4 regions of the Streptomyces sp. NPDC045968 genome follow, and region 4 is predicted to be linked to each of the others. Evidence: riboswitches for the same ligand, from Rfam matches in the RefSeq annotation. Region 4 holds a riboswitch; each other region holds the start of a gene.
The links. Region 4 has a riboswitch for cobalamin ahead of AC07FA_RS06940 (CbtB domain-containing protein). Riboswitches for the same ligand answer to the same signal wherever they lie in the genome.
Positions count from the first base shown of each region.

Region 1: another riboswitch for cobalamin. It lies ahead of AC07FA_RS00565 (ABC transporter substrate-binding protein); the one in region 4 lies ahead of AC07FA_RS06940 (CbtB domain-containing protein).
Region 2: another riboswitch for cobalamin. It lies ahead of AC07FA_RS05455 (cobalamin biosynthesis protein); the one in region 4 lies ahead of AC07FA_RS06940 (CbtB domain-containing protein).
Region 3: another riboswitch for cobalamin. It lies ahead of AC07FA_RS14495 (ribonucleoside-diphosphate reductase subunit alpha); the one in region 4 lies ahead of AC07FA_RS06940 (CbtB domain-containing protein).

Region 1 covers NZ_JBWKLF010000001.1:137,386-141,569, reverse strand. Annotated here, with positions in the region: gene AC07FA_RS00575 (ABC transporter ATP-binding protein) at 1-478, opposite strand, end outside; gene AC07FA_RS00570 (FecCD family ABC transporter permease) at 475-1,515, opposite strand; gene AC07FA_RS00565 (ABC transporter substrate-binding protein) at 1,512-2,504, opposite strand; cobalamin riboswitch at 2,542-2,697, opposite strand; gene AC07FA_RS00560 (M67 family metallopeptidase) at 2,711-3,133, opposite strand; gene AC07FA_RS00555 (amino acid permease) at 3,248-4,184, opposite strand, start outside.
Region 2 covers NZ_JBWKLF010000001.1:1,247,751-1,251,934, reverse strand. Annotated here, with positions in the region: gene AC07FA_RS05465 (inorganic phosphate transporter) at 266-1,522, shown strand; gene AC07FA_RS05460 (hypothetical protein) at 1,542-1,772, shown strand; cobalamin riboswitch at 1,843-2,032, shown strand; gene AC07FA_RS05455 (cobalamin biosynthesis protein) at 2,137-3,081, shown strand; gene AC07FA_RS05450 (cobyric acid synthase) at 3,078-4,184, shown strand, end outside.
Region 3 covers NZ_JBWKLF010000004.1:360,432-364,615, forward strand. Annotated here, with positions in the region: gene AC07FA_RS14495 (ribonucleoside-diphosphate reductase subunit alpha) at 1-1,994, opposite strand, end outside; cobalamin riboswitch at 2,136-2,258, opposite strand; gene AC07FA_RS14500 (GNAT family N-acetyltransferase) at 2,311-2,811, opposite strand; gene mctP (monocarboxylate uptake permease MctP) at 2,921-4,184, opposite strand, start outside.
Region 4 covers NZ_JBWKLF010000002.1:272,638-276,821, forward strand. Annotated here, with positions in the region: gene AC07FA_RS06925 (SDR family oxidoreductase) at 1-45, opposite strand, end outside; gene AC07FA_RS06930 (GNAT family N-acetyltransferase) at 226-741, shown strand; gene AC07FA_RS06935 (CbtA family protein) at 877-1,650, opposite strand; gene AC07FA_RS06940 (CbtB domain-containing protein) at 1,676-1,891, opposite strand; adenosylcobalamin (AdoCbl) riboswitch at 1,895-2,043, opposite strand; gene AC07FA_RS06945 (histidine phosphatase family protein) at 2,156-2,719, shown strand; gene AC07FA_RS06950 (4'-phosphopantetheinyl transferase family protein) at 2,759-3,454, opposite strand; gene AC07FA_RS06955 (metallophosphoesterase family protein) at 3,451-4,184, opposite strand, start outside.

The DNA.
Region 1 (4,184 bases), on a different contig from region 4:
ACGGCTGCTGGACGAGTGCGCGGGCGACCAGGGCGCGTTGGCGTTCCCCGCCGGAGAGCGAGGCGAACGTACGGGGGGCGAGTGCCGTGATGCCCACGCGGTCCAAGGCCTCGGTGACGAGGGTGTGGTCGGCCGCGGTGTCCGTTTCCCAGAAGCGCTTGTGCGGGGCGCGTCCCATGGTGACGACCTCGCGGACGGTCAGCTCGAAGCCTGCCTGGCCGTCCTGCGGGACGGTCGCGATCCGGCGGGCCCGGGCCTTGACGGGGAGGGTGGCGAGGTCGTCGCCGTCCAGGAGGACCCGGCCGTGGGTGGGGCGGAGGGTGCCGTACACACAGCGGAGGAGGGTCGTCTTGCCGCTGCCGTTGGGGCCGACGAGGCCGACCGTCTCGCCGGGTGCGGCGGTCAGGTCGACGGAGTCGACGAGGTGCCGGCCCTCGCCGGTCCCGTACGAGAGGCCCTCGGTGCGCAGGGTCGTCATGCGGGCGCTCCTTCGGGGCGGCGGCGCAGCATCCAGAGGAAGAACGGGCCGCCGGTGAGGGCGGTGAGGACGCCGACGGGGATGTCCTGGGGTGCGGCGACGGTACGGGCGGCGAGGTCGGCCAGGACGAGGAAGACGGCGCCGCCGAGCGCGGCGACGGGCAGCAGCGCGCGGTGTCCGGCGCCGACGGCCATCCGGGCCATGTGCGGCACCATCAGGCCGACGAAACCGATCGCTCCGCTGTACGCGACGAGGGCGCCGGTGAGGAGGGATACGAGGACGAAGACGGCGGCCCGGAAGCGTGCGGTGTCGAGCCCGAGGACGGTGGCGCCCTCCTCGCCGACGAGCAGCAGGTCCAGGGGGCGGGCGATGGCGAGGAGCAGGGCCGTACCGGCGACGAGGACCGTCGCGGGGAGGGCGAGCATGTCCCAGCGGGCCGAGCCGAGGCCGCCGAGCGTCCAGTAGAGGACTTCCTGGAGGTGGTCGGCGCGGGCGGAGGTGACCAGGATCAGGCTGGTGAGCGCGGACAGGATGTAGGAGACGGCCACTCCGGCGAGGACGAGCCGGTTGGTGGTGAGGCCGGAGCCGCCGCGGGCCAGGGTGTAGACGAGCAGGAGTGAGCCGAGGGCGCCCGCGAAGGCGGCGGCGGGGAGGGTGACGGTGGTGGCGCGGCCCGCGCCGACACCGAGGACGATGACGAGGACGGCGCCGGTCGACGCGCCGGAGGAGACGCCGAGGAGGAAGGGGTCGGCGAGCGGGTTGCGGACCAGGGCCTGGAGGACGGTGCCGATGACGGCGAGTCCGGCGCCGACGACGATGCCGAGCAGGACGCGGGGCAGCCGTACGTCGAGGACGATGGTACGGAAGGGGCTCGGTCCGGCCCGCCCGGTGAGGATGTCGAGGACCTGGCCGGGCGGGATGCGGACGGAGCCGAGTGCGAGGGCGGCGACGACGGCCGCACCGAGGACGGCGGCGAGGACGCCGACGACCAGGGTGCGGCGCAGCCGCCGACGCGTGTCGGGGGTGCGGCAGCTCACTGTGCGGCGGCCGTCTCCGGGTGGAGCTGGGCGGCGAGGGCCGTCACGGCCGCGGGGGCGCGGACGCCGAGGACCGCGTCGGAGAGCGGCAGTACGGCGAAGCGCTTGTTCTTGATCGCGGGGACGTCCGCGAGTGCCGGGTCGTCCAGGAGGCGCTTCTTCTTCTGGGCGACTGTGGTGGCGCCGTAGTCGTAGATCAGGACGACGTCGGGTTCGCGGGCGACGACGTTCTCCCAGGAGGCGTCGCCGAAGGGCTTGTCGAGGTCGGCGAAGACGTTCCGGCCGCCGGCCCGGGTGATCATCTCGTTGCCGATGCCTTTGCCGCCCGCGGTGAAGGCGGTCTTGTCGCCGCTGTCGTAGACGAACACGGAGACGGGGTCGACGCCCTTGAGCTTCCCGGCCGCTGAGGCGTTGGCGGCCTTCGCGTCGCGGATCCAGCGTTCGGCGCGGTCGGTGACGCCGAAGGTGCGGCCGACCTCACGCACCTCCTCGTAGAGGGTGTCCATGGCGGTGTCGCTCGTACCGCAGTACTCGGTGTTGAGGCGGCTGTCGATGCCGGACTTCTTCAGGGCCTCGCGGCTGCGGCCGTCGCTCGCGGCGAACGCGGAGGCGTAGCCGCCGTAGACGAAGTCGGGTGCGGCGGCGAGGAGCTTCTCGTAGGAGGGGTACTCCTTGGCCAGGACCGGGGTGGCCGCGTACTCCTCCGCGTACTTCGGCAGGACCTCGTCGTCGAGGTAGGCGGTGCCGACGAGGGTGTCGGCCAGGCCGAGTTCCAGCATGACTTCGGTGACGTGCTGGTTCATGGTGACGACGCGCTTCGGGGGCGCCTCGTACGTGGTGGTGACACCGCAGTTGGTGACGGTGTACGGGAAGCCCGGCGCCGCTTTCGCGTCCATGGGGGTGTTCTTCGCGTCCGCGGTGGAGCAGGCGGTGAGGGCGAGCGGGAGCAGCAGCAGGGCGGCTATGAGCGCGGGGGTGCGCCTGGACATGGCGGGCCTCTCCGGGGGATTTCCGCGTCCCCTGGTCGATGCGAGAAGGCGGCAGGCCAGTTCCTGACTTCCGTTCCCCGTCCGGGAGACGACTCTCCCGGGGGTTCGGCCACAGTGGCGGGACCGTGCCGGATTCGCACCGGCTTCCTGGTTCCTGCCGCCTCGTTGGTCTGCGTGCAGTCTGTCAGACCGCGCTCACGGACGGGTCAGTACGCCTCGACGACCTTGACGTCTTCCTCCGTGATCTCGCCGTCCACGATGCGGTACGAGCGGAACTGGAAGGGGCCCGCGTCGTCGGTGTCCGCGGTGGAGACCAGGACGTAGTGGGCTTCGGGCTCGTTGGCGTACGTGAGGTCGGTGCGCGAGGGGTAGGCCTCGGTCGCCGTGTGCGAGTGGTAGATGATCACGGGCTCCTCGTCGCGGTCGTCCATCTCGCGGTAGAGCTTCAGCAGGTCGCCCGAGTCGAACTCGTAGAACGTGGGCGAGCGGGCGGCGTTGAGCATGGGGATGAAGCGTTCGGCGCGGCCCGTTCCGGCCGGGCCGGCGACCACGCCGCACGCCTCGTCGGGGTGGTCCGCTCGGGAGTGCGCGACGATCTGGTCGTACAGCGCCTGGGTAAGGGTCAGCATGGCGTTCAGGATATGCATGAGGGCCCGCGCGTACCGGGGAGTGGTACGGGCGGGCCCACATGGTGGACGGGGCCGTTGGGGCGGCCGGGCGTCCGGGGAGGCCTTCGGGCGGGGTCAGCGCTTGACGAAGGCGGTGTTCTCGGGGTTGCGGGCCTTGAGCACCAGGTAGGAGACACCGAGGATCAGGGCCCAGAGCGGGGCGCAGTACAGCGAGATCCTGGCGTCCTTGTCGACGGCCATCATGACGATGACGAGGCCGATGAAGGCGAGCGCGAACCAGCTGGTGAAGGGGGCGCCGGGGGCCCTGAAGGTGGACTGCGGCAGCTCACCGCGGTCGGCCTTGGCGCGGTAGCGGATCTGGCAGACCAGGATCATGATCCAGGCCCACATGCCGGAGATGGTCGCGAAGGAGACGACGTAGTTGAACGCGTCGCCCGGCCACTGGTAGTTGATCCAGACGCCGACGAGCATCAGCGCGGCGGAGAAGGTGGTGCCCACCAGCGGAAGGCCGTTCTTCGTCAGCTTGGTGAACGACTTGGGGCCCTGGCCGTTGAGTGCCAGGTCGCGGAGCATGCGGCCGGTGGAGTACATGCCGGAGTTGCAGGAGGAGAGCGCCGCGGTGAGGACGACGAAGTTGACGATGGCGGCGCCGACGCCGAGACCCATCTGCTCGAAGGCTTCGACGAACGGCGAGACGCCCGGCTTGAACGTGCTCCACGGCACCACGGAGAGGATCATGATCAGCGCGCCGACGTAGAAGACGGCGATGCGCCACGGCACGGTGTTGATGGCCTTGGGCAGGACGGTCTTCGGGTCCTTGGACTCGCCCGCGGTGACGCCGACGAGCTCGACGGCGAGGAAGGCGAACATCACGATCTGGAGGGTCATCAGCGTGCCGCCGATGCCCTCGGGGAAGAAGCCCCCGTCGTTCCAGAGATTGGCGACGGTGGCGGTGTCCCCGGCGTCGGAGAAACCGATCGTGAGGACGCCCGCGCAGATCAGGATCATGCCGATGATCGCGGTGACCTTGACCATCGAGAACCAGAATTCG
Region 2 (4,184 bases), on a different contig from region 4:
TGAGTCCGGGGTGGACGGGCGCCGGTGAAGTGACTCAGGTGACCGGGATCTCTTCGGGGCCTGAAATTGGCCGAAATAGCACCCCAGCAGCCGGCGCGGAATGGCTTCCTCCAGGCGTGGGGCGGGCCGTGCCCCCCGACTCCCACACAAGCGGAGTGGCGGCACTCCGATTGGGGTCACCACAGCGCCCCGCCCAGTTCACCTTCCGTTCATCCAGGTTGCCTACGGTCCACGTGCCACTGACGTCGAGCGATTGCCTGGGTAAATGGAACACATCACACTGCTGCTTGCGATTGTGATCGTGACAGCTCTCGTGTTCGATTTCACGAACGGTTTCCATGACACCGCCAACGCGATGGCCACCACCATCTCGACCGGCGCCCTCAAGCCCAAGACAGCGGTGGCCATGTCCGCCGTTCTCAATCTGATCGGCGCGTTCCTGTCGGTGGAGGTCGCGAAAACGATCTCCGGCGGGATCGTCAACGAGGACGGCCTCAGAACCGAGGTCATCTTCGCGGCGCTCGTCGGCGCCATCCTGTGGAATCTGCTGACCTGGCTGGTGGGCCTGCCCTCCAGCTCCTCGCACGCTCTCTTCGGCGGCCTCATCGGCGCCGCGGTCATGTCGGCCGGCTGGTCCTCGATCGACGGCGGCACCGTCGTCACCAAGGTCCTGCTGCCCGCCATCGCCGCCCCGCTCGTCGCCGGCCTCGCGGCCCTGCTGGCCACCAGGCTGACGTACCGGATCAACCGGAAGGTCACCGACGAGGCGCAGCTGAAATCGACCGCCAAGGGCTACCGGGCCGGCCAGATCGCCTCGGCCGGGCTCGTCTCGCTCGCCCACGGCACGAACGACGCGCAGAAGACCATGGGCATCATCACCCTGGCCCTGGTCACCGGCGGCGTCCTGGCCCCCGGCTCCAACCCGCCGGTCTGGGTCATCGTCTCCGCGGGTGTCGCGATCGCCATGGGGACCTACCTCGGCGGCTGGCGCATCATCCGCACCATGGGCAGCGGCCTCACCGAGCTCAAGCCGCCGCAGGGCTTCGCCGCCCAGACGAGTGCGGCCACGGTCATCCTGGCCTCCTCCCACCTCGGCTTCTCCCTCTCCACCACCCAGTCCTGCTCCGGCGCCGTCATGGGCGCGGGCCTCGGACGCAAGGGCGGCGTGGTCCGCTGGTCCACCGCGACCCGGATGTTCGTCGCCTGGGGCCTGACCCTGCCGGCCGCCGGCCTGGTGGGCGCGGGGGCCGAGTTCCTCACCAAGCAGGGCAGCTGGGGTGTCGCCGTCGTAGCGGTCCTGCTCGTCGCGGGTTCCGGCGCCATCTGGCTGCTGTCGCGCCGCAAGCCGGTCGACCACACCAACGTCACGGACAGCCAGCACGCCGAGCCCGCGGGTGTCGTCACGATGGCCATGGCGGCCGTCACGCCGCCGCCCACCGGCACCGTGGCCATGGAGATCAAGTCCACCATCCCGGCCCCGGCCGGTACCACCGCCGACCCGGCCCACCCGGCCACGGTCTGAAGGTCAGGGAACTGCCACCATGAAAATCGACTGGGCGGCTCTCGCCTCCGTCTTCGGCGTCAGCCTCGTGGTAACCGTGGCGCTCGTCGGCCTCTTCACCCTCGGCATCATCGGCCTGTCCAAGCAGGCGGCACCGGCCCCGGCCGGCGGCCCCGGTGGCTCTCCCGCACTGGCCCGCACCGGCGCCTACCTCTGCTTCGGGCTCTGCGCCGCGGCGGTCGCCTACGGGATCTATCTGATCGTCGCCTGACCCGTACCATCCCCTCGCCGTTGACCTCCGTGGAGTCCCGCAGGTCAACGGCGAGTTGACGGGCGTTCGCAGAGCGTGGTGGACTGCCCGTGCCGTTTACGGCGACAGAAGAGGAAGCCGGTGCGAATCCGGCGCGGTCCCGCCACTGTCACCGGGGAGCACTCCCCCACACCGGAAGTCACGGTCCGCACGCGGACTGGAAGACCGGGGGAAGTGCCGATCCGGAAGCCAGGAGACTCTCGTCGCCGGTCACGTCGAACCAGGGCGCGGACCCTGAGTGAGGACATACGCCATGCCTGGCCGTTGTGCGCCCGATCCTGTGTCACCTGTCGCCAGAACGTCCCGTGCATCGGCGGGCTGAGCCATGCGTGCCGACCGCATCTTCGCGTACGGCGCCGCAGCCGGTCTGATCGGCGATCTGGTCCTGGGTGATCCCCGCCGGGGCCACCCCGTCGCCGTCTTCGGGCTGGCCGCCGCGGAGGTCGAGAACCGACTGTGGCGCGACCACCGCGGGTGGGGCGCGCTCCACACGCTGATCTGTGCCGGAGGCGCCGCGGGCGCCGCCGCGCTCACCGCCCGTGCCGTCCGCGACCGGCCCGCCCTCGCCGTCGCACTGACCGCCGCCGCCACCTGGTCCGTCATCGGCGGCACCACGCTGGGCCGCGAGGCCCGCGCCATCGGCGGCGCCCTCGCCGCCGGGGACATCGACATCGCCCGCGAACGGCTGCCGCATCTGTGCGGCCGCGACCCGCACTCCCTGGACGGGCCGCAGATCGCCCGCGCGGTGGTCGAATCCGTCGCCGAGAACACCTCGGACGCCGTCGTCGGCGCCCTCGTCTGGGGAGCGCTCGGCGGAGTGCCGGGCCTCGTCGGCTTCCGGGCCGTCAACACCCTCGACGCCATGGTCGGGCACAAGTCGCCCCAGTACCGGCGGTACGGCTGGGCCTCGGCCCGTCTCGACGACCTCGCCGGCTGGCCCGGAGCCCGCCTCACCGCCGCGCTCGCCGTCGCCGCCGGAGGCCGTCCCCGGGAGGCGGTACGGGCCTGGCGTGCGGACGCGGGCAAGCACCCGAGCCCCAACGCGGGACCGGTCGAGGCCTCGTTCGCGGGCGCGCTCGGCGTACGGCTCGGCGGGACCCTCGCGTACGGCGGCCGGGTCGAACACCGGCCGGTACTCAACGGGGCGGCCGGCCGCGCGGTGGAGACCGCGGACATCGAACGTGCGGTGCGGCTGTCGCGCCGGGTGAGTGCGCTGGCCCTCGGCGTCTGTGTGGCCGGACGGCTGATCGCGGGACGGAGACGGATATGAGCGGCGGACTGCTGGTCGCCGGGACCACATCGGACGCGGGCAAGAGCGTCGTCACGGCGGGGATCTGCCGCTGGCTGGTACGGCAGGGGGTGAAGGTCGCGCCGTTCAAGGCGCAGAACATGTCGCTCAACTCGTTCGTCACCCGCGAGGGTGCGGAGATCGGGCGCGCCCAGGCCATGCAGGCCCAGGCCGCCCGGGTGGAGCCGACCGCGCTGATGAACCCGGTGCTGCTCAAGCCCGGCAGCGACCGCTCAAGCCAGGTCGTCCTGATGGGAAAGCCCGTCGGCGAGATGAGCGCACGCGGCTACCACGGGGGGCGGCAGGAGTCGTTGCTCGGGACCGTCGTGGACTGCCTGGAGCAGCTCCGGGGCACGTATGACGCCGTGATCTGCGAGGGGGCGGGCAGTCCGGCCGAGATCAATCTGCGGCGTACGGACATCGTGAACATGGGCATCGCACGGGCCGCGCGCTTCCCCGTGCTGGTGGTCGGGGACATCGACCGCGGGGGCGTCTTCGCCTCGTTCTTCGGTACGACGGCCCTGCTGAGCGCGGAGGACCAGGCGCTGGTCGCCGGCTATCTCGTGAACAAGTTCCGGGGCGATGTCTCGTTGCTGGAGCCGGGCCTCGACATGCTGTACGAGCTCACGGGGCGCCGGACGTACGGGGTGCTGCCGTTCGCCCACGGGCTCGGCATCGACGAGGAGGACGGGCTGCGGGTGTCGCTGCGCGGCGCCGTACGGGAGTCCGCCGTCACCGCGCCGCACGGCGAGGACGTCCTGCGGGTCGCGGTGTGCGCCGTACCGCTGATGTCGAACTTCACCGATGTGGACGCGCTCGCCGCCGAACCGGGCGTCGTGGTGCGCTTCGTGGACCGGGCCGAGGAGCTGGCCGACGCCGACCTGGTGATCGTGCCCGGTACGCGCGGCACGGTGAAGGCGCTGGCCTGGCTGCGCGAACGGGGCCTGGCGGACGCGCTGGTGCGGCGGGCCGCCGAGGGGCGCCCGGTGCTCGGGATCTGCGGTGGTTTCCAGGTCCTCGGTGAGCACATCGAGGACGAGGTCGAGTCGCGGGCCGGGCACGTCGACGGGCTCGGGCTGCTGCCG
Region 3 (4,184 bases), on a different contig from region 4:
AGCTCGTCGACCAGGTAGCCGTTGACCTGGAGGAACTCACCGCTGAGAGTCTCGCGCTTGAAGAGGTTGGAGACCTGCGGCTCGATGCACTCGTACACCCCGGCGATGGAGGCGATCGTCGCCGTCGGCGCGATGGCCAGCAGCAGCGAGTTGCGCATGCCGGTCTTCGCGATCCGGGCGCGCAGGGCGTCCCAGCGCTCCGGCCAGTTCAGCTCGGTGCCGTAGTGGTCGGGATGCAGCACACCGCGGGCGGTGCGCGTCTGCGACCAGGCGGGAAGGGGCCCGGAGCGCTCGGCGAGGTCGCAGGACGCCTCGTACGCGGCGAGCATGATCCGCTCGGAGATCCTCGTGGACAGCGCCCGCGCCTCGGGGGAGTCGAACGGCAGCCGCAGCTGGAAGAACACGTCCTGGAGGCCCATCGCGCCCAGGCCCACCGGACGCCAGCGCGCGTTGGACCGGCCGGCCTGCTCGGTCGGGTAGAAGTTGATGTCGACGACCCGGTCGAGGAAGGTCACGGCGGTACGGACCGTGGAGTCGAGCCGCTCCCAGTCGATGTCCCCGTCGGCTACGAACGCGCCGAGGTTGACCGAACCGAGGTTGCAGACGGCTGTCTCGCCGTCGTCGGTGACTTCCAGGATCTCGGTGCACAGATTCGACGAGTGGACCACACGGCCCGGCTCGGCGGTCTGGTTGGCCGTGCGGTTGGAGGCGTCCTTGAACGTCATCCAGCCCTGACCGGTCTGCGCGAGCGTACGCATCATCCGGCCGTACAGGTCGCGCGCCGGCATCGTCTTGCGGGCGAGCCCCGCGGCTTCCGCCGCGCGGTACGCCGCGTCGAAGTCGTCGCCCCACAGGTCGACCAGCTCGGGCACGTCGGCGGGCGAGAACAGCGACCACTGGCCGTCCGCGTCGACCCGGCGCATGAACTCGTCCGGAATCCAGTGCGCCAGGTTGAGGTTGTGCGTACGCCGCTGGTCCTCGCCCGTGTTGTCGCGCAGCTCCAGGAACTCCTCGATGTCCGCGTGCCAGGTCTCCAGGTAGACGGCGGCGGCGCCCTTGCGGCGGCCGCCCTGGTTGACCGCGGCGACCGAGGCGTCCAGCGTCTTGAGGAACGGCACGATGCCGTTGGAGTGCCCGTTGGTGCCGCGGATCAGCGAACCGCGTGCGCGGATACGGGAGTACGAGAGCCCGATCCCGCCCGCGTGCTTGGAGAGCCGGGCCACCTGGTGGTAGCGGTCGTAGATCGAGTCGAGCTCGTCGAGCGGCGAGTCCAGCAGATAGCAGGAGGACATCTGCGGGTGCCGCGTGCCGGAGTTGAAGAGCGTGGGGGAGGAGGGGAGGTAGTCGAGCCGGCTCATCAGGCCGTACAGCGCGGCGACCTCGTCCAGCGCCTCCAGCGAGTCGTCCTCGGCGAGACCGGACGCGACGCGCAGCATGAAGTGCTGCGGGGTCTCGATCACCTCGCGGGTCAGCGGGTGGCGCAGCAGATAGCGGCTGTAGAGGGTCCGCAGCCCGAAGTAGCCGAACCGGTCGTCGGCGCCGCCCACGAGCGAGGCGCCGACCAGGGCGTCGAGCCGGGAGGCGTGGACCCGGACGAACTGGGCGGTGCGGTCCGCGATCAGGCCCTCGCGGTGCCCTACGGCGACCGAGGCGGAGAACGAGACCGCGCCCTGGCCCGCTGCCTCGTCCGCGATCGTGCGGGTGAGGAGGCGGGCGGCGAGCCGGGAGTAGGCGGGGTCCTCGGAGATCAGGCCGGCGGCGGCCTCGGTGGCCAGCGAGCGCAGCTCGGCCTCGTCCGACCGGGCGTTGCGGCCACGCAGCGCGGCGGCGGCGACGCGTCCTGGGTCGGTGTCGGGGAGGTCCGCCGTGAGGTCGGTGAGGGTCCGCAGCAGTGCGGTCCCGGGTGCGTCCGCGGCGGTGCCCGCGGATGTGGCGGTTCCGGTGTTCTGGGCGGACTCTGCTGCTGAAACCGGATCGGCTGGCGCGATGGTCACCGCGGTGCTCTCCCTCGCTCGGCTCTGGGCCGGCGGGGAGCGGGGGCAGCCGGGCAGCGTGGGGCCCGGAGGCGGCAGCACTGCGTGCGGCGTCCACCGGCCCATCCGCGAGGCCCGGACGTCTCTGCGCCCGGTTCGGTCGAGCCGGGCGCGCTGTCGACAGGTCATCGGACTTCGGATGTGCAAAAGCACACCGATCACACCGTTGCGGGACAGTTCCGGATTCGCACCGGATTTCCCTGCGGCGACAGCGAGCATGAGCATACATGTGGGGGCCGCCCCTTGAGGCAGCCCCCACATGTTGTGTCGTGACGGGTCAGAGTGCCAGCCGGTAGGTCAGCAGCCCGAGGCCGGGAAGGGGTTCCCAGTCCCGCTCCGGGGTCCGTACGAAGCCGAGGCGCCCGTAGATCCTGTGGGCGCCCACCATGAGGTCCGTCGTCGACAGGACGAGGCCGGTGACCCCGGGCGTGGCCCGCGCCCGCTCGACGCATGCCCGCACCAGAGCCTCGCCCGCTCCGCGCCCGCGCGCCGCTCCCGCGACGGCCAGCATCCGGAATTCGGCCTCGTCCTCCCCGGCGATGTCCGCCCACGGATTCCCGGGCGGGGCGTAGGTGACGCCGCCGAGTACGGCACCGTCCGTCCCGACCGCGACGAGCACCTCGGCCTCCGCGTCGCGCCGGGTCACTGCCCGCAGCTCGGCCAGATACGGATCGTCCGCACCGAAGTCCAGCAGTCCGTCGCCGAGATACGCCTGGGCGGTGATCTCACCCAGCGTCTCGTGCTCCCCGGGGTTGATACGCCTGATCGATATGTCCATGCCGGGGAGTGTGCCGCATCGCGGGCGGATGGGCGTACCGGATATGCGACGGGCCGCCGCGCCTCCTTCCGGAGGCGGGGCGGCCCGTACGCGGCGTCCGGTCCGGGGGTCAGTGACCGCCCGGGGCGCCCACCGTGGCGGGCGGGAGCACCGTCTTGACGCCCGGGTCGCCCGCGTCCGCCGTGTAGTCGGACGGGGAGGTCTCGTCGATCCCGGCCGGCGCCTTCAGCGCGTTGAGGACGAAGGTCAGCACGACCACGACCACGACGTTCAGGATGAACGCGGTGAGGCCGATGTAGCCGATCTCGCCGATACCGGGGATCTCCTTCGAGGAGCCGCCGAAGTGCTTCTGGGTCGGGCTGGCCACGCCGTACGCGGCGACCGTCCCGTACAGCATGCCGACCGCCCAGCCCGCGATCAGGGCCCAGCGGTGGAACCAGCGGGTGAAGAGACCGCCGACCAGTGCGGGCATCGTCTGGAGGATCCAGATCCCGCCGAGCAGCTGGAAGTTGATCGCGACCGTCTTGTCCATGGTGAGGACGAAGGCGAGCGCACCGACCTTCACCAGGAGCGAGACCAGCTTGGAGACCTTGGTCTCCTGCGCCGGGGTCGCGTCCGGCTTCAGGAAGTCCTTGTAGATGTTGCGAGTGAAGAGGTTCGCCGCGGCGATCGACATGATGGCCGCGGGGACCAGCGCGCCGATGCCGATCGCGGCGAAGGCGACGCCCGCGAACCAGTCGGGGAACATGTTCTCGAACAGCTGGGGGATCGCCAGCTGGCCGTTGTCGACCTTGACCCCGGCCGCGATCGCCATGAAGCCGAGCAGCGCCAGCAGGCCCAGCATCAGCGAGTACAGCGGAAGGATCGTGGTGTTGCGGCGGATCACGTCACGGCTGCGGCTGGAGAGCGTCGCCGTGATCGAGTGCGGGTACATGAAGAGCGCGAGCGCCGAACCCAGCGCCAGGGTGGCGTAGCCCCACTGGCCCATCTCGCCCGGGACGAGGCCCGCGACGGGCTTGCCCGCAGCCTCGTTCTTCGCCGAGAACGCCTCGCCCGCCTTGGCGAAGATGTCGTCGAAGCCGCCCAGCTTGATCGGGATGTAGATGATCGCCACGGCGATGACCAGGTAGATCAGCCCGTCCTTGACGAACGCGATCAGCGCGGGCGCCCGCAGGCCGGAGGAGTAGGTGTACGCGGCGAGCACCGCGAACGCGATCAGCAGCGGCAGGTCCTTGATGAACCAGTGCGTGGTCTCGCCCCCGCCGACGCCCATCACGTCCAGCACCGCCTGGATGCCGACGAGCTGGAGCGCGATGTACGGCATGGTGGCGAGGATGCCGGTGAGGGCGACCGCCAGCGAGAGGCCCTTCGAG
Region 4 (4,184 bases):
CGTGACGATGGCGACCCGGCGGGCGGGGGTGTTCTGCTCAGTCATGACGACGCTCCCTCGCGATGGAGGGGCCGGCTTCCTGCGCCAGCCCATGAAGCAACGCTAACACCAGACACGTAGCATCGCTACCCCATCGCGATAGCGATGTTACTCGTCAGCGCTACCCCTCCCCTGCCGGGCATATTCGGATGCGCCCCGCCCTTGCGCCGTGATACTTCCCCACTCATGGATGACCTTGTGACAACGCGCCTCGCGCTCCACCTGATGAGCCCCGTCGAAGCAGCAGAAATAGCGGAGAGCGAGCCAGGGGCCAATCCCCGGTGGGCCCCCGGATACCCCTCCGTCGGCGACAGGTCCGGAGCTCGGCGCTACCTCGGCACCTGCGAGACGGCCGGAGACCCCCGGCCGTTCGGCTCCTTCGAGATCAGGCTGCGCGAGGACGGGCAGGTGATCGGCGGCCTGGGATTTCACGGCGTACCCGACGAGAACGGTCAGGTGACCATCGGCTACGGCCTGGCCCCCGGCGCCCGCGGAAAGGGGTACGCCTCCGAGGCGCTTCGCGCCCTGCTGGAGTTCGCCCGCTCGCAAGGCGTCGCTTCCGTCAAGGGCGACGCCGACCTCGACAACATCGGCTCGCACCGCGTCATGACAGCGGCCGGGATGCGGCTCGTCGGGGTGGACGACCAGCTGCACCACTACCTGGTCGACTGGACCGGAAGGGACGCACAGCAAGACGCATAGCAAGCCTCATGAACGGGCGGCGGTCCCGCGCCACAACCACGCAACCCGCCGGGCAGCGCCCGGCGGGTTGCGTGGTTGATCGGTATGGATCAGTCAGGGCCGCGTGGGACCGGCGGGCCGGTCACCTGCCACCGTTCAGTTCACCGCCCCCGCTGCCCGGGACACCGCTCCGGTGCCCGTGCGCGAGCTGTCCGCTGTCGGCTCCAGCAGGCGTTCGGTCAGATATCCGAAGACGAGACCGAAGGCCGCCCACAGCGTCGCCTGGATGGCGAGAGTGGACAGCCGGAACTGCCAGAGCAGAGTGGCCGGGAAGTCCTTGCCGACCTCGTTGAACGAGGGCAGGAAGGCATAGGCCAGCCCGATGAGCAGGACGAAGCCGCCCAACGCGGCGATCGACGCGTTCCAGTTGCCCAGGCGGGGTGCGAGCCGCTTGCCGAGGATGACGGCGGCGACGGCCAGCAGCACGCTCAGCGCGACCATCAGGAAGAACAGGGCGGTGCGCTGTCCGATGGTGCCCGGGTCACCGACGGCCGGCGGATTTGCCGGATACTTCAGGAACGGTACGACGTACACCGTCAGCAGCGCCGCGCCGGCGACGAAGGCGGCTGTGGCCCGGGGGCCGAAGTCGCCGATGCGGCCGAGCGCGTAACAGAAGACGAGTGCGGCGATGCCGCCGACCGCCACGCCGAACACCAGGATGCCGGTGGCGAGTCCCCCGGTGGCCTGCATGGTGCGGCTGACGAGTTCCTCGCCGCCGCCGTGGTCGTGATGATGGGCTGCTTCCAGCGCGATGGCTGCGTCCACTTGGGACTCACCGAGGAAGTAGGCGACGACGAGGGCGAGCGCGCCCGCGACGAGACCAGCCAGCATCCCGCGGACGAGCACAGCCCTGACAGATATGGAGTTCACGAGAATGTCCCCTGCGTATCGGATCTCAGTGGCAGGGGAAACCGAGCAGGTGCCGGCCGTCGTGGACCCACTCGTGGACGCCTTCGCCGGCAATGACCGAGATGGCACCCTGCTCGGCGCCGACGAAGTACAGCAGGACGAGCATGAGGATGCCGAAGAACGCCGCCCAAGGTGCAAGGGCCTTCAGCGAGATGGGGGTGATGGCGGGTGCGCCGGTGGCAGTGGCAGCAGACTGTGCCATGACAGAACCTCCTGTGGGAACACGCGTCCCGATCGTGGTGCCTGAGACGACGGTGCCGGGTCTGACTTCCCGTATCAGATACGAGTTCACAGTGGCGCGACCGTGCCGGATTTTCACCGGCTTCCGTCACACCGTCGTCATGGTCGTCGTGACCCTATCGCCTGTGGCTGGGCACCGCCATGGTGCAATCGGCCTGACGGCGGACCCCGAACGCGCCATGTGTCGCGCGTCGGAACGGACATGGTGCGGAAAGTGGAGTGCGAATTGACGGTACGAGTGATGTTGATCTCGCCTGCGATGAATGCCGCGCTGCGCGAGGCCCGGTTCGAGGGTGACGCGCCCCTCGACGAGGCCGGCACACGTCGCGCCCGTGCCGCCGCGGGCAGCGTGCCGGGCGCGGACCTCTACGTGAGTGGGGGCTCCGAACGCTGCCTGCGGACCGCCGAGGCGCTCGGCCTTCGTCCCGCTCCCGAACCCTCCCTCAGTGACTGGGACATGGGGCGCTGGCGCGGGGAACGACTGTCCGACGTGAGCGCCGGTGAACCCGAGGCCGTCACGGCCTGGCTGACCGACCCGTCCGCCGCTCCGCACGGCGGCGAGTCGCTGTCGGACCTGTCCATCCGGGTCGGCGGCTGGCTCGACGGCCTGGCGGCGGACAGCGGCCGGGTGCTCGCCGTCGCCGAAGCCTCAGTCGTGCGCGCCGCGATCGTCCATGGAATCGGCCTGCCCCCGGAGGCGTTCTGGCGCCTCGACGTGCCGCCTTTGACCCTCACAGAGCTCAGCGGCCGTAACGGCCGCTGGAATCTGAGGTGCGGTCAGGCACTGTGAGTACGGACGCCGTTGAGCGCCGCACACGCCGAAGGAGCATCAGACGGGCAGGGTGACCGCCGTGGCCGTGATGCCGTCGTGAACCAGCCATCTCCCTGTGAGCACCCGTGGAATTCCGGGCGCGGTCCGCAACAGTGTCGCGGTGAGGGTGCCTTCTGTGGCGCTCGCAGAGGTGCGGTGGAAGGTGATGTCCGCTTCGTCGAAGTCGAGTTCGGTGCGGGTGAGCGGGAACCACGTCTTGAACACGCTCTCCTTGGCACTGAACAGCAGCCGGTCCCAGTGAACCGCCCGCACCCGGTCCGGGTCGGTGCCGGACCCCTGTCCCGCCACGTCGAGCCGCGCCGGGAGCCGTTCCCGCTCCGAGGGGCGTGAGACGATCTCCCAAATGCCGGACGGCAGTGGCGCGTTGGGTTCGGCGTCGACCCCTAGTCCGCGGAGATCCTCCGCTCTCGCCAGCGCTGCCGCGCGGTAGCCGTCGCAGTGCGTCATGCTGCCGACGAATCCGGTGGGCCACAGCGGCATCCCCCGGTGACCGCGCAGCACGGGAGTCGGCGGCAGGCCGAGAGCAGCCATCGCCGTACGGGCGCAGGCGCGGGCCGCGGCGAACTCGTGCCGCCGTTTCGCCACGCTCGTGGCCACCAGTGCCTCTTCCTCCGGGAAGAGGGTTCCGGCGGGGGCGTTCTCCTCACAGGTCGCGGCGCTGGCCACGTACGGAGGGAGGAGCCGGTCGATCACGACGTCTCCTTCTGCCCGGTGCGGGCCGTTCCGTCCGCGTCGAAGCGTGTCCCGTCAGGAGTGCCGGGCCCTTCCTCGTACGGCAGGATCTGGCGCAACAACCCTCTGGGGTGGCCCCGTTCACGCCACTCGCGGGGGTAGCCGATCGAGACTTCCTCGAAGCGCACCCCGTCGTACCAGGTCGTACGGGGAATGTGGAGATGGCCGTACACCACGGCCGTCACGTTGAACCTGCGGTGCCAGTCGGCCGTGAGCTCGGTACCGCACCACTGGGCGAACTCCGGATACCACATGACCGATGTGGGTTCCCGCACCAGCGGCCAGTGCCCGGCGAGTACGAGAGGGACGTCCGGGTCGTGTGCGGCCAGCCGCTGTTCGGTCCGCGTGACACGGGCCCGGCACCAGTCGTCGCGGGTCGGGTACGGATCGGGGTGCAGCACGAACTCGTCGGTGCACACGATGCCCGCTTCGTGCGCGCGGGCCAACGACTCCTCCTTGGTCGTCGTCCCCGGGACACGGAAGGTGTAGTCGTACAGGACGAAGACGGGCGCGATCGCCACCGGCCCGTCCGGGCCCGGCCAGCGGGGGAAGGGGTCCTCGGGTGTGGACACACCGAGCGTGCGGCAGATCTCGACGAGGTGGTCGTAGCGGGCCCGGCCCCGGAGCGCTACGGCGTCCCTGTCGGTCGTCCACAGTTCATGGTTGCCCGGGGTCCATACGACGTGGGCGA